Regions from separate parts of the Priestia megaterium genome, predicted to be linked through region 2. Evidence: riboswitches for the same ligand, from Rfam matches in the RefSeq annotation. Region 2 holds a riboswitch; each other region holds the start of a gene.
The links. A riboswitch is a leader RNA that binds a small molecule or an ion and turns the genes downstream of it on or off. The one in region 2 is predicted to bind S-adenosylmethionine.
Positions count from the first base shown of each region.

Region 1: another riboswitch for S-adenosylmethionine. It lies ahead of CEQ83_RS18325 (BMP family lipoprotein); the one in region 2 lies ahead of CEQ83_RS19150 (hypothetical protein).
Region 3: another riboswitch for S-adenosylmethionine. It lies ahead of CEQ83_RS24310 (methionine ABC transporter ATP-binding protein); the one in region 2 lies ahead of CEQ83_RS19150 (hypothetical protein).

Region 1 covers NZ_CP023317.1:3,567,768-3,571,042, reverse strand. The annotation lists gene CEQ83_RS18340 (putative polysaccharide biosynthesis protein) at 1-552, shown strand, start outside; gene CEQ83_RS18335 (hypothetical protein) at 572-940, shown strand; gene CEQ83_RS18330 (hypothetical protein) at 1,031-1,192, opposite strand; SAM riboswitch class I at 1,526-1,632, shown strand; gene CEQ83_RS18325 (BMP family lipoprotein) at 1,708-2,718, shown strand; gene CEQ83_RS18320 (ABC transporter ATP-binding protein) at 2,800-3,275, shown strand, end outside.
Region 2 covers NZ_CP023317.1:3,733,456-3,736,730, reverse strand. The annotation lists gene CEQ83_RS19170 (glycosyltransferase family 2 protein) at 1-66, shown strand, start outside; gene CEQ83_RS19165 (hypothetical protein) at 174-614, shown strand; gene CEQ83_RS19160 (GNAT family N-acetyltransferase) at 696-1,142, shown strand; gene CEQ83_RS19155 (hypothetical protein) at 1,155-1,451, opposite strand; SAM riboswitch class I at 1,573-1,674, shown strand; gene CEQ83_RS19150 (hypothetical protein) at 1,744-2,082, shown strand; gene CEQ83_RS19145 (DUF1540 domain-containing protein) at 2,183-2,341, shown strand; gene alaP (alanine permease AlaP) at 2,658-3,275, shown strand, end outside.
Region 3 covers NZ_CP023317.1:4,731,030-4,734,304, reverse strand. The annotation lists gene gcvH (glycine cleavage system protein GcvH) at 1-78, shown strand, start outside; gene CEQ83_RS24325 (YusG family protein) at 158-403, shown strand; gene CEQ83_RS24320 (toprim domain-containing protein) at 585-935, shown strand; gene CEQ83_RS24315 (thioredoxin family protein) at 950-1,249, shown strand; SAM riboswitch class I at 1,430-1,537, shown strand; gene CEQ83_RS24310 (methionine ABC transporter ATP-binding protein) at 1,669-2,694, shown strand; gene CEQ83_RS24305 (methionine ABC transporter permease) at 2,687-3,275, shown strand, end outside.

The sequences.
Region 1 (3,275 bases), 170 kb from region 2:
GGTAAGCCGGTATATATGATGATTTTTGGAGCGAAAAACAGTCCTGAAATCGGTGGAGTTGTTTTACAATGGTATGCGCCTGCTGCCATTTTATTTGCTCTTTTTACCGTAACAGCCGCGATTCTTCAAGGAATTAATCAGCAAAAGAAATTAATTTTTGGCTTGGGTTTAGGTATTGTTGTGAAGATAGTATTAAACGTACTGTTGGTTTCAAGCTTAAAAGAAATTGGACCTGTTGTCGCGACGTACGGAGGATATGGTGTATCGGTTATCTATAACTTTTATTTAATTGAAAAATCCATTTCTTACCGAGTTCAATCACTAGGAAAAGCCGCGTTGACTCCTGTTTTATTAGTAAGTGTGATGTCAGCCGCTGTGATTATCGGCAATTATACTTCTCACTATTTTTTAGAAAATAAGCTGTCTGCATCTTCACTTGCGATTAGCACATCTTGTATTTCAATTGCTTTAGGTGCTGCCGTGTATCTAGGACTTGGCGTAAAAACAAGTTTAGGGCAATCTGTTGTGTTAAATAGAAGAAAAAGAATGTAAATGTAAAGGAGAGAAAGGTGTGTCAAAACGATTTTTACTAACCGTAGCGGCTGGAGGATGTATCATAATTTTCGGCGCGCTGCTGCTATTAAATTGGGAAAGAGTGTTTGGCGATTACCGTCCGATTCAAACAGCAACAGCTGTATTCAAGTTAGAGGTGGGAAGTCAAGGTGTAGCAGAGACTACGGATTCAGATGATGCTCTTCACTATATGGTGAAAAAAGGACATTTAGATGAATATATTCAACTGATGAATGAAAAAGGCTATGTGTTAAAAGAAAAAGATATTGATCATAACCGACTTGTTTTTAACGATGGGCAAGAGGATGAGCAAATTTACTACAAGCGCTTTGCAAGGAAGTATACGATGATTGATGGAGAAGGGTAAAGGCCTTCACTTAGAATTACTACATACTAAAATCATTAAAAGAAAACACCACCTTGCGAATAAAAGGTGGTGTTTTTTTGTTAGATTATCTCATCTTAGTTTTGCTCTTGCTACCCCTGTTACGACCATACTCGTAATAAAAATAACTACGATTCCAATGTTGGTCGGGGTATCAAAAAATATTTTTGAAACGGCTAAAGCGATAATAAGCCCAATGGCTATGCCAGATAATTCTTTCATTAATTTCAACATTAACACCTCTTAATAATATCGCTAAGGAAAAGTCTAACATTATTGGTAAAGTGGTTTCAATTAATAACACATTAACCGAAGAAGCATAATAGAATTTATTTGCTACCACTAAATCCTTTCGACAGTCAACAAATTCAGTATAAGCGCTTTGTGAAGAAGTATAGAATGATTCAAGAAATGAGGTAAAGGCTTTAACTTCTATTTTAGTAGACTAAAACCATATAATCCTATCTGTTTTTAAAGTTTTTTTGTATGAAAAAGAAAAATAATATTGACAATTATTAAAAAACTATTAATATTGACTATATTACATAAAACAAATAGCTATTGTTTTCCTTATCAAGAGAGGTGGAGGGACTGGCCCTGTGAAACCCGGCAACCGCTGTCTATGACAGAATGGTGCCAAATCCTTAAGAACAGTATGTTCTTGAAGATGAGGAAGAGACGTTTGGTTAACGAGCTCTTCCTTTATATAAAGGAAGAGCTTTTTTTATATTATAGGGGGAGTAAGTTAAATGAAGAGATTTCTTATTTTAGCAGTTGCGCTTGTACTACTCGTAACTGGCTGTCAGTCAAAAAGCACAAAAAGCAGTGGAAGTGAAGAGAAAGGAAAGAAGCGAATTGCTCTTGTTTTGCCTGAAAAGATTGGAGTTAACCCGTTTTTTCAGCAAATGGATGAGGGAGCAAAACGAGCTGGGAAGAAGTATAACATTGATGTAAAGACAATTGAATCTACAGATCAAGCAGCCATTGAAAGTAATTTGCGTGCTGCCGTAGCAGAAAATTATGACTTGATTATTACATCTTCTTTTGAATCCGAAGATGCGTTGAAAAAAGTAGCTCAAGAAAATCCGCAGCGTCAATTTGCGATTATTGATACAGTGGTTGATTTACCAAATGTAAGAAGCGTTGTATTCCGTGAACAAGAAGCTTCATATTTATTAGGAGCAGCCGCAGGATTGATTACGAAAACGAATAAAGTAGGAATGGTTGCAGCTGATGATATTCCATTATTAAAAAAATGGACGGTAAGCTTTAAAGAAGGACTAGAATCAACAAATCCAAAAGCAGAGTTTTTAGTAAACTATGTTGGAAGCTTCTCTGATCCAGCTAAAGCAAAAGAACTTGCTATTTTACAGGCTTCAAAAGGCGCTGATTTTATCGCTGGAGCATCAGCTGTAGGCGACTTGGGTGTATTTGAAGCAGCAAAAGAAAAAGGTTTTTATACGGCAGGCCAAGATATTGACCGTACGGAAGTAGATCCTGAGCATATCATTTTATCGCAGTTAAAAGGATCTGATGCGGCTGCTTATGAAACGGTAGAAGCACTAGCAAATGACAAATTTAAATCGGGCGTAGTGACATACGGCTTAAAAGAAAAAGGTGTTGGGTTAACGTATGTGACTCAAGACAGCAAGACACCTCTTAATGACTTTGTAGGACAAGATGTAATTGATCAATTAAAAGAAATTAAAGATTCGATTATTGATGGAAAAACAGTGGTAAAAGATCCGTTAGCAAAGTGAGTTGAGAAGAGAAGTCGAGTAAGGCTGGCTTCTCTTTCTTATTTTTGAAAAAAACCTAAAGGGAAAGGAGCAATGAATGGAATGAGTGAGCTGTTGCAGTTAACGAATTTGACGAAGAAATACGGTTCATTTTTAGCAAACGATAACGTGTCTTTTACGCTGAAAAAAGGGGAGGTTCACGCGCTGGTCGGAGAAAACGGTGCTGGTAAAACAACGTTGATGAGGATGCTTTACGGAATGGAAAAGCCGAGTTCAGGAAGTGTTCAGCTGCACGGGAAACCTGTTTCGTTTTCATCTCCTGCGGATGCGATTAAAAACGGAATAGGCATGGTGCATCAGCATTTTATGGTTTTTCCTCATTTTTCAGTGGCTGAAAATATTGTCTTGGGGCATGAGCCAAAGAAAGGTCTCTTTTTCAACAGAAAGCAGGCGAAAGCAGATGTACGGCAATTAACCCAAACTTATCAAATTTCAGTGGATGTTCATAAAAAAGTAAAGCATTGCTCAATTGGGGAACAGCAAAAGATTGAAATTTTAAAAGTGCTGTATCAAGGAGC
Region 2 (3,275 bases):
GCGATTGAAAGAGATTTATATACAAAACACTCGTTAGACAAACAAAAAGATTTGCTGATGCATTAATTAAGAAGCTTCTCCTGAATGGAGAGGCTTTTTTGTTAAAGTGTTTATCATAATTTTTAAGGTAATAGGAGATGCTACTACTAAAATTTCTAAGGAGATCAAAATCTATGAAAAGACTACTTTATACAGTCAGCACTTTTTGTTTTGTTTGGCTTGCTTTTGCAACCATTCATGTCAGCGCTCTTTCGATTGAGAAACTTCCAATGAAGAAATCATCTGAACAATGGTCGGTCGAACTGACAAAAGCGAGCATGACGGGAGATAATCAGCTAAAGTGGAAAAATAACGTCTATCATACATATGGATTAACCGTTGAAAACATTGGAAAAGACGTAGAGCGTGTGCAGGTCCAAGCTTTTAGGCACGAAGGAAAAAATAAGGCGAAATACAGCTTGTTTTCTCCTATTGAAAGGTCTAACTTAAGCAAAAGCGGTCAGCGTTTTCGCTATGCCAATTTTGCTGTTCCTGGAAAAGCGGCAGGCTTAGACATCATGATTAACTGGACGGATGAACAAGGCAACCATCAAGAACATTTTGAATTTAAATAAAAGTCTTCGCTTAGGCGAAGACTTTTTTTTGCAGGAATTTATCTCTGTATGTGGAAAACGAACACGAAAGGAGAGATTGTGATGATTGCAAAAGCTACTGAAGAAGAAATACAGGAAATTCGGACGAAATCTGCTGATGCGCTGTTTGAAGGAACAACGCATCAGTTTCAACCGTCAACTGAACGCGTAAATGAACTAATTGATAATGCCCTTGAAAAAGGGTGTTATTATTTAGTATCTAGACAAGAAAATAAACTTGCAGGCTGGGTTTTTGTCGGTCCATCTGCCGACTTCTTTTCAAAAGCAGAAATTGGCTTTATCTACGAGTTATATGTTTTACCAGAATACCGCGGGCAAGGTCTAGCCAAGCCGTTAATGCAAAAAGCAATTGATGAATTGTCTATCAAAGGATACCCTGAAATCAGACTCAGCGTTCATGCTGGGAATTTTGCACAGCATGTGTACCGTGAACTTGGATTTGTAGATAAACAAATATCAATGAGCCTACAGGTGGCAAAACGTCCGTAATGTTGGTGAATGTCAGCGAGTCCATAAAACATAAGATGTTATACATGCGATGAGGTTCGGTAATGAAAGTAAAAGCAAATAAGTAGCCCAAACGGTGCTTTTATCCAGTGATTCAACAGCTCCGGCACCTGTATTACCTGAGGAGGGGGGATCTTCAAGCGCGTTCATAACTAAAGCCGCCGCTGCTAAAATAATCCCTCCAATGCTTCCGGTTGTTTTGACAATTGCAACGTGGAAAGTAGATGAAAAAGCAATGCTAAGAAGCAGCAGCAAGCTTCCCAAAAAAGCAGATAACATATATCGTTTCATGTGCTCACCATCCTTTATAAAATCATACCATATTTTACTTCTTTTTTCTTTTTATTGAAAAGCTATTGACGTAACCTATAAAACATATTAGAATAGTCAGAAATAATTTAAAAGCGAAATATTCTTATCTAGAGAGGTGGAGGGACTGGCCCTTTGAAGCCTCAGCAACCACAATCATTGAATGGTGCTAATTCCAGCATAGCCTAGCTCTGACAGATAAGAAGAGGAATCTTTTTCTATGATGAAATCCTCTTCTTAGGAAGAAACATTTCGTATAGAAAAGGTGATGACATTGAAAAATACACAACAGGCGCTAAGCGTTGATGATTATTTAGATCTATACTTGTTAGCAAAAGAACTAAAAGACGAAACGTGGCAGCAGGAAATTTTAGCCGCGCTAAAAACGAAGCAAAATCGTTCATTTGAAGACAAACAATCCGCACTCGTTCAAGAAATATGGGAAGATTTTAAACAGTTAAATGAAGATATTTCTTTTACGTATCGCTTAATTCAAGAAGAGCCAACTAATGAACAGTTTCAAGTTAAATTAAGGAACTTGAGAGAACGGCGGATCACGCTGAGTCGTGAATTATATTTAGCTAAAAAACAGTATGTTGAACACACGCAGTAAAAGGATCCGCTTGATAAACAAGCGGTTTTTTTGCATGTAAATGTTAGAAGCGTTCTATTTCGGGTAGTAAATAGATAAGACAAAAAAAGGAGGGATAACAGTGGCCCAAGGTGTATTATGTGAAGTGAATGAGTGCATGTATTGGAAATCGGGAAATAAATGCAGTGCAGAGTCCATTTACGTTGTGAGTCCTGAAAGTAGTCACCATGTTTCTGAAACGGAAGAACCTGGCTGTAAAACTTTTGAACCCGCGAGATAAATGCTAGTTTTATAAAAAAGCATAAAATGAACGATGCGCTGACGGAGTTGAGTCGGCGTTTTTCTATTTTTAAAAAAATACTATTACTTAGGTGCGATAATAAATACATAGTAAAAAAGCAGTGTCTACGTCTAATTGTGCGTTTAAACAAAATGATACGATAATTTTTTTGTTTTTCGACAAAAGAAAAACGAGAGAAAGGTGATAGAATACAAATATACAGCCTAGCTGACTTTTAGCATAAATTTATATGAAAGCGCTAACAAAAAAGCTGTATTCATCTCGTTTTGACAGATTGGAAAAAGGGGAGACGTTTATGCAGGGGAAAACTCAGGGGAAAGAATTGAAACGCGGGTTAGAAGAAAGACATGTGACGCTGATGTCCTTAGGAGCAGCCATAGGGGTAGGGCTGTTTCTTGGATCTGCATCTGCTATTAAATTAGCAGGGCCGGGAATATTATTGGCGTATGGATTTAGCGGAATGATTATGTTTTTTATTATGAGAGCACTTGGAGAAATGGCGATTCAAAAACCTGTTGCAGGTTCATTCAGCAAGTACGCGCGCGACTATTTAGGGCCCCTTGCTGGTTATCTAACAGGTTGGAACTACTGGTTTTTATGGGTTGTAACATGTATGGCTGAAATTACAGCCGTTGGTATTTATATGGGATATTGGTATCCGGATGTACCAAACTGGATTTGGGCGTTATCGGCGCTTGTCATCATGACAACAGTTAACTTCTTAGCTGTTAAGGCATATGGTGAACTGGAATTTTGGTTTGCACTTATTAAAATTTTAGCGATTGTGTTAATGATTGCCGTTGGATTATTAATGATTGTGTTTGGAATCGGGAACGGCGGCGTTGCGACGGGTATTAAAAACTTATGGGACAACGGCGGGCTGTTCCCGAACGGATTCAAAGGTATTTTACTG
Region 3 (3,275 bases), 1.0 Mb from region 2:
ATCAAACCATCTGATGCTTCTCAAGTAGACAAGCTGATGACAGCAGAGCAATACGAAGAAATGACAAACGAAGGATAATATTCCTCCATAAATTGTCTTTATGAAAAGTTTTTGACTGGACACTCTATTAGTAAACAAGCTAAAGGAGTGTCTTTTTATGTTTGAAAAACAAAAAATGGACGTTACAGATCGCGTTACAGCTAAATTTCATGACGGCGGTATGAAATTATACGTTGATAAGCAGCCAATTGGTGAAGTTAGCTACGGAACAAGCGGCAATGAATACCGCTTTGAAGAAGGATATTCGCAAGAAAATAATAAGTTCTATCAATACGCGGACGTACAAAAACAAGGTGAAACGCAAAAATATACAGACTGCGATGAAGAAGCAGGATGGTGCTAAACAGTGGCAACTGCCGCTGTTTTTCTTGTTTTATAGAGATAATATGGCCTAAACTGCCTTTTAAAAGAGTTCTTTCTTGCAAATTTCTTTTAAAAAACAGGTGAACTGTGATACATTAACGAATATTGTATAGCATAAAGAAATGATGTTACTATACAACTGACGATTATGGGTGATGAAAATGGGGCTAATTGAAATTGAAAAAGTAATTATTGTCGAAGGAAAGTCAGATAAAAAGCGTATTCAAGATATCATTCGAGAACCAATTGAAATTATTTGTACAAACGGTACGATTAGTTTATCAAAGCTGGATGAAATTATTGACTGTACGTTTAACAAAGAGGTATACATACTCGTTGACTCTGATGATTCAGGGAATAAGCTGAGAAAACAATTTAAACGAGAGCTTCCGGAAGCAGAGCATCTATATATTGATAAAATGTACCGAGAAGTTGCTGCCGCCCCTAGACATCACATAGCAACAGTATTGCTGAGTGCCAATATCGATGTTAATGCAGAATTTTTAACATAAAAGGAATGAGCAACATGCAAGAATGGAGCGAAAAACAGCTGGATGATCAGTTAAAAGAAGGAGAAAGAGCCTTTATCTTTTTCCATACGCCTTTTTGCGGGACATGTCAGCTGGCAAAAAAAATGTTAACCGTGGCAGAAGCGATGCTGCCGGATGTAACCATCGGAATGAGCAATTTAAATTATATGCCTTCAAAAGCAGAATTATTTTCTATTGAAAGCGTACCTTGTTTGATTGAAGTGGAAAATGGTGAAATGGTAAAAAAACTCTACGCGTTTCATTCCATCGAGCACGTACTCGAGGAGCTTCGATAATCAAACGTTTGTTTAAAATGAAGAAATGGAAAGAGAGCGAACCGTTGGGGCTGTTGAAATCTTGGGATATTATCCCAAGAACAAAATCTGTTGACAGCCTATCTGACACATGCTAAAATCACACTCATGAATGTTCATAAATGAATGAATATTTCCCAAAAACAAAATAATTGTTGCGAACTCTTATCAAGAGAGGTGGAGGGACTGAGCCCTGTGAAACCCGGCAACCGTCAGACTAACTGAAATGGTGCCAATTCCTGCAAAGCTATGCGCTTTGAAAGATGAGAGAAAGGATTAAATATCGAGCCTTTCTGTCATGCGCAGAGAGGCTTTTTTAATGGGGAAAATTGTTTTACGGCTTTTTCATCCTATAGGGCAACCTAACATAATTAAGTTTTTATTAAAGAAGGTGAAGAAATATGATTACATTAACAGACGTTACAAAAATTTATCAGGCCAAAAGCGGTCAAGTAACAGCTGTTGATAATGTGAATCTAACCGTTAACCAAGGTGAAATTTACGGAATTATTGGTTATAGCGGAGCGGGGAAAAGTTCTTTGATTCGCTTGCTAAACGGATTAGAAACACCAACGACAGGAACGGTCGAAGTAGCAGGTAATGATATTGGAAAAATTAAAGGCGGAAAACTCAGAAAAGCTAGACAAGAAATTAGTATGGTATTTCAGCACTTTAATATCTTGTGGTCGCGTACGGTACGAGAAAATATTGCCTTTCCGTTAGAAATAGCAGGGATTTCAAAAGAAAAAAGAATGAAACGAGTAGACGAACTTATTAAGCTAGTCGGGCTTGAAGGGCGTGAAGATGCTTATCCATCACAGCTTAGCGGCGGACAAAAGCAGCGTGTTGGGATTGCTCGAGCGCTAGCGAACAATCCAAAAGTATTGCTTTGTGATGAAGCAACATCAGCGCTTGATCCTCAAACCACAGATTCTATTTTAGATCTGTTAGTAGATATTAATGAGAAGCTAGGGTTAACCATTGTATTGATTACTCATGAAATGCACGTCATTCGTAAAATTTGTCATCGAGTAGCCGTTATGGAAAATGGGGCAGTAGTAGAAGAAGGACAAGTGCTAGAAGTATTCAGAAAACCTAAGCAGCCGATTACAAAACGATTCGTTCAACAGATTTCTGAACCAGAGGAAACGTTTGAAACGATTGAACAAGTAAAAGAGCTGTATCCAAGCGGGCAAATTATTCAGCTGACGTTTGTTGGCGGAAAAGCAGAGCAACCGCTCATTACAACGATTTTAAAACAGTTTGATGTAACGATTAATATTTTGCAAGGAAAGATTTCTCATACACAAACAGGTTCATACGGGACGTTGTTCGTTCATTTAGACGGAGAATTAACAGAAGTTAAAAAAGTCATTGCATACATTCATGAGCAGCAGGTAGAAGTGGAGGTAATGACAAATGCTTGAGAAACTATTTCCAAACGTTATTTTAGATGATTTTATTCAAGCGACAAATGAAACACTATATATGACGGCTATTTCAGTTGTAGCCACATTTGTTCTAGGTATTTTATTGGGCTTGCTTTTATTTTTAACGTCCAAAGGACAGCTTTGGCAAAACAAACCTTTATATGCCATTGTGTCGGCGGTTGTAAATATCTTTCGTTCCATTCCATTCATTATTTTAATTGTTTTACTGATTCCATTTACCAAAGCATTGGTAGGAAGTATTTTAGGCGCTAATGCAGCGTTACCGGCTTTAATTGTTGGAGCAGCACCATTTTATGCGCGTCTTGTAGAAATTGGTCTGCGTGAAATTGATAAAGGTGTTATTGAAGCTGCTAAATCAATGGGAGCCACAACAAGCACTATTATCTTTAAAGTGCTGTTACCTGAATCGCTGCCAGCTTTGATTTCCGGTTTGACAGTAACAACCATTGCGTTAGTCGGCTATACGGCAATGGCGGGTGTGATTGGAGCTGGAGGTCTTGGAAACCTTGCATATTTAGAAGGATTCCAGCGCAGCCATAATGACGTAACGCTAGCCG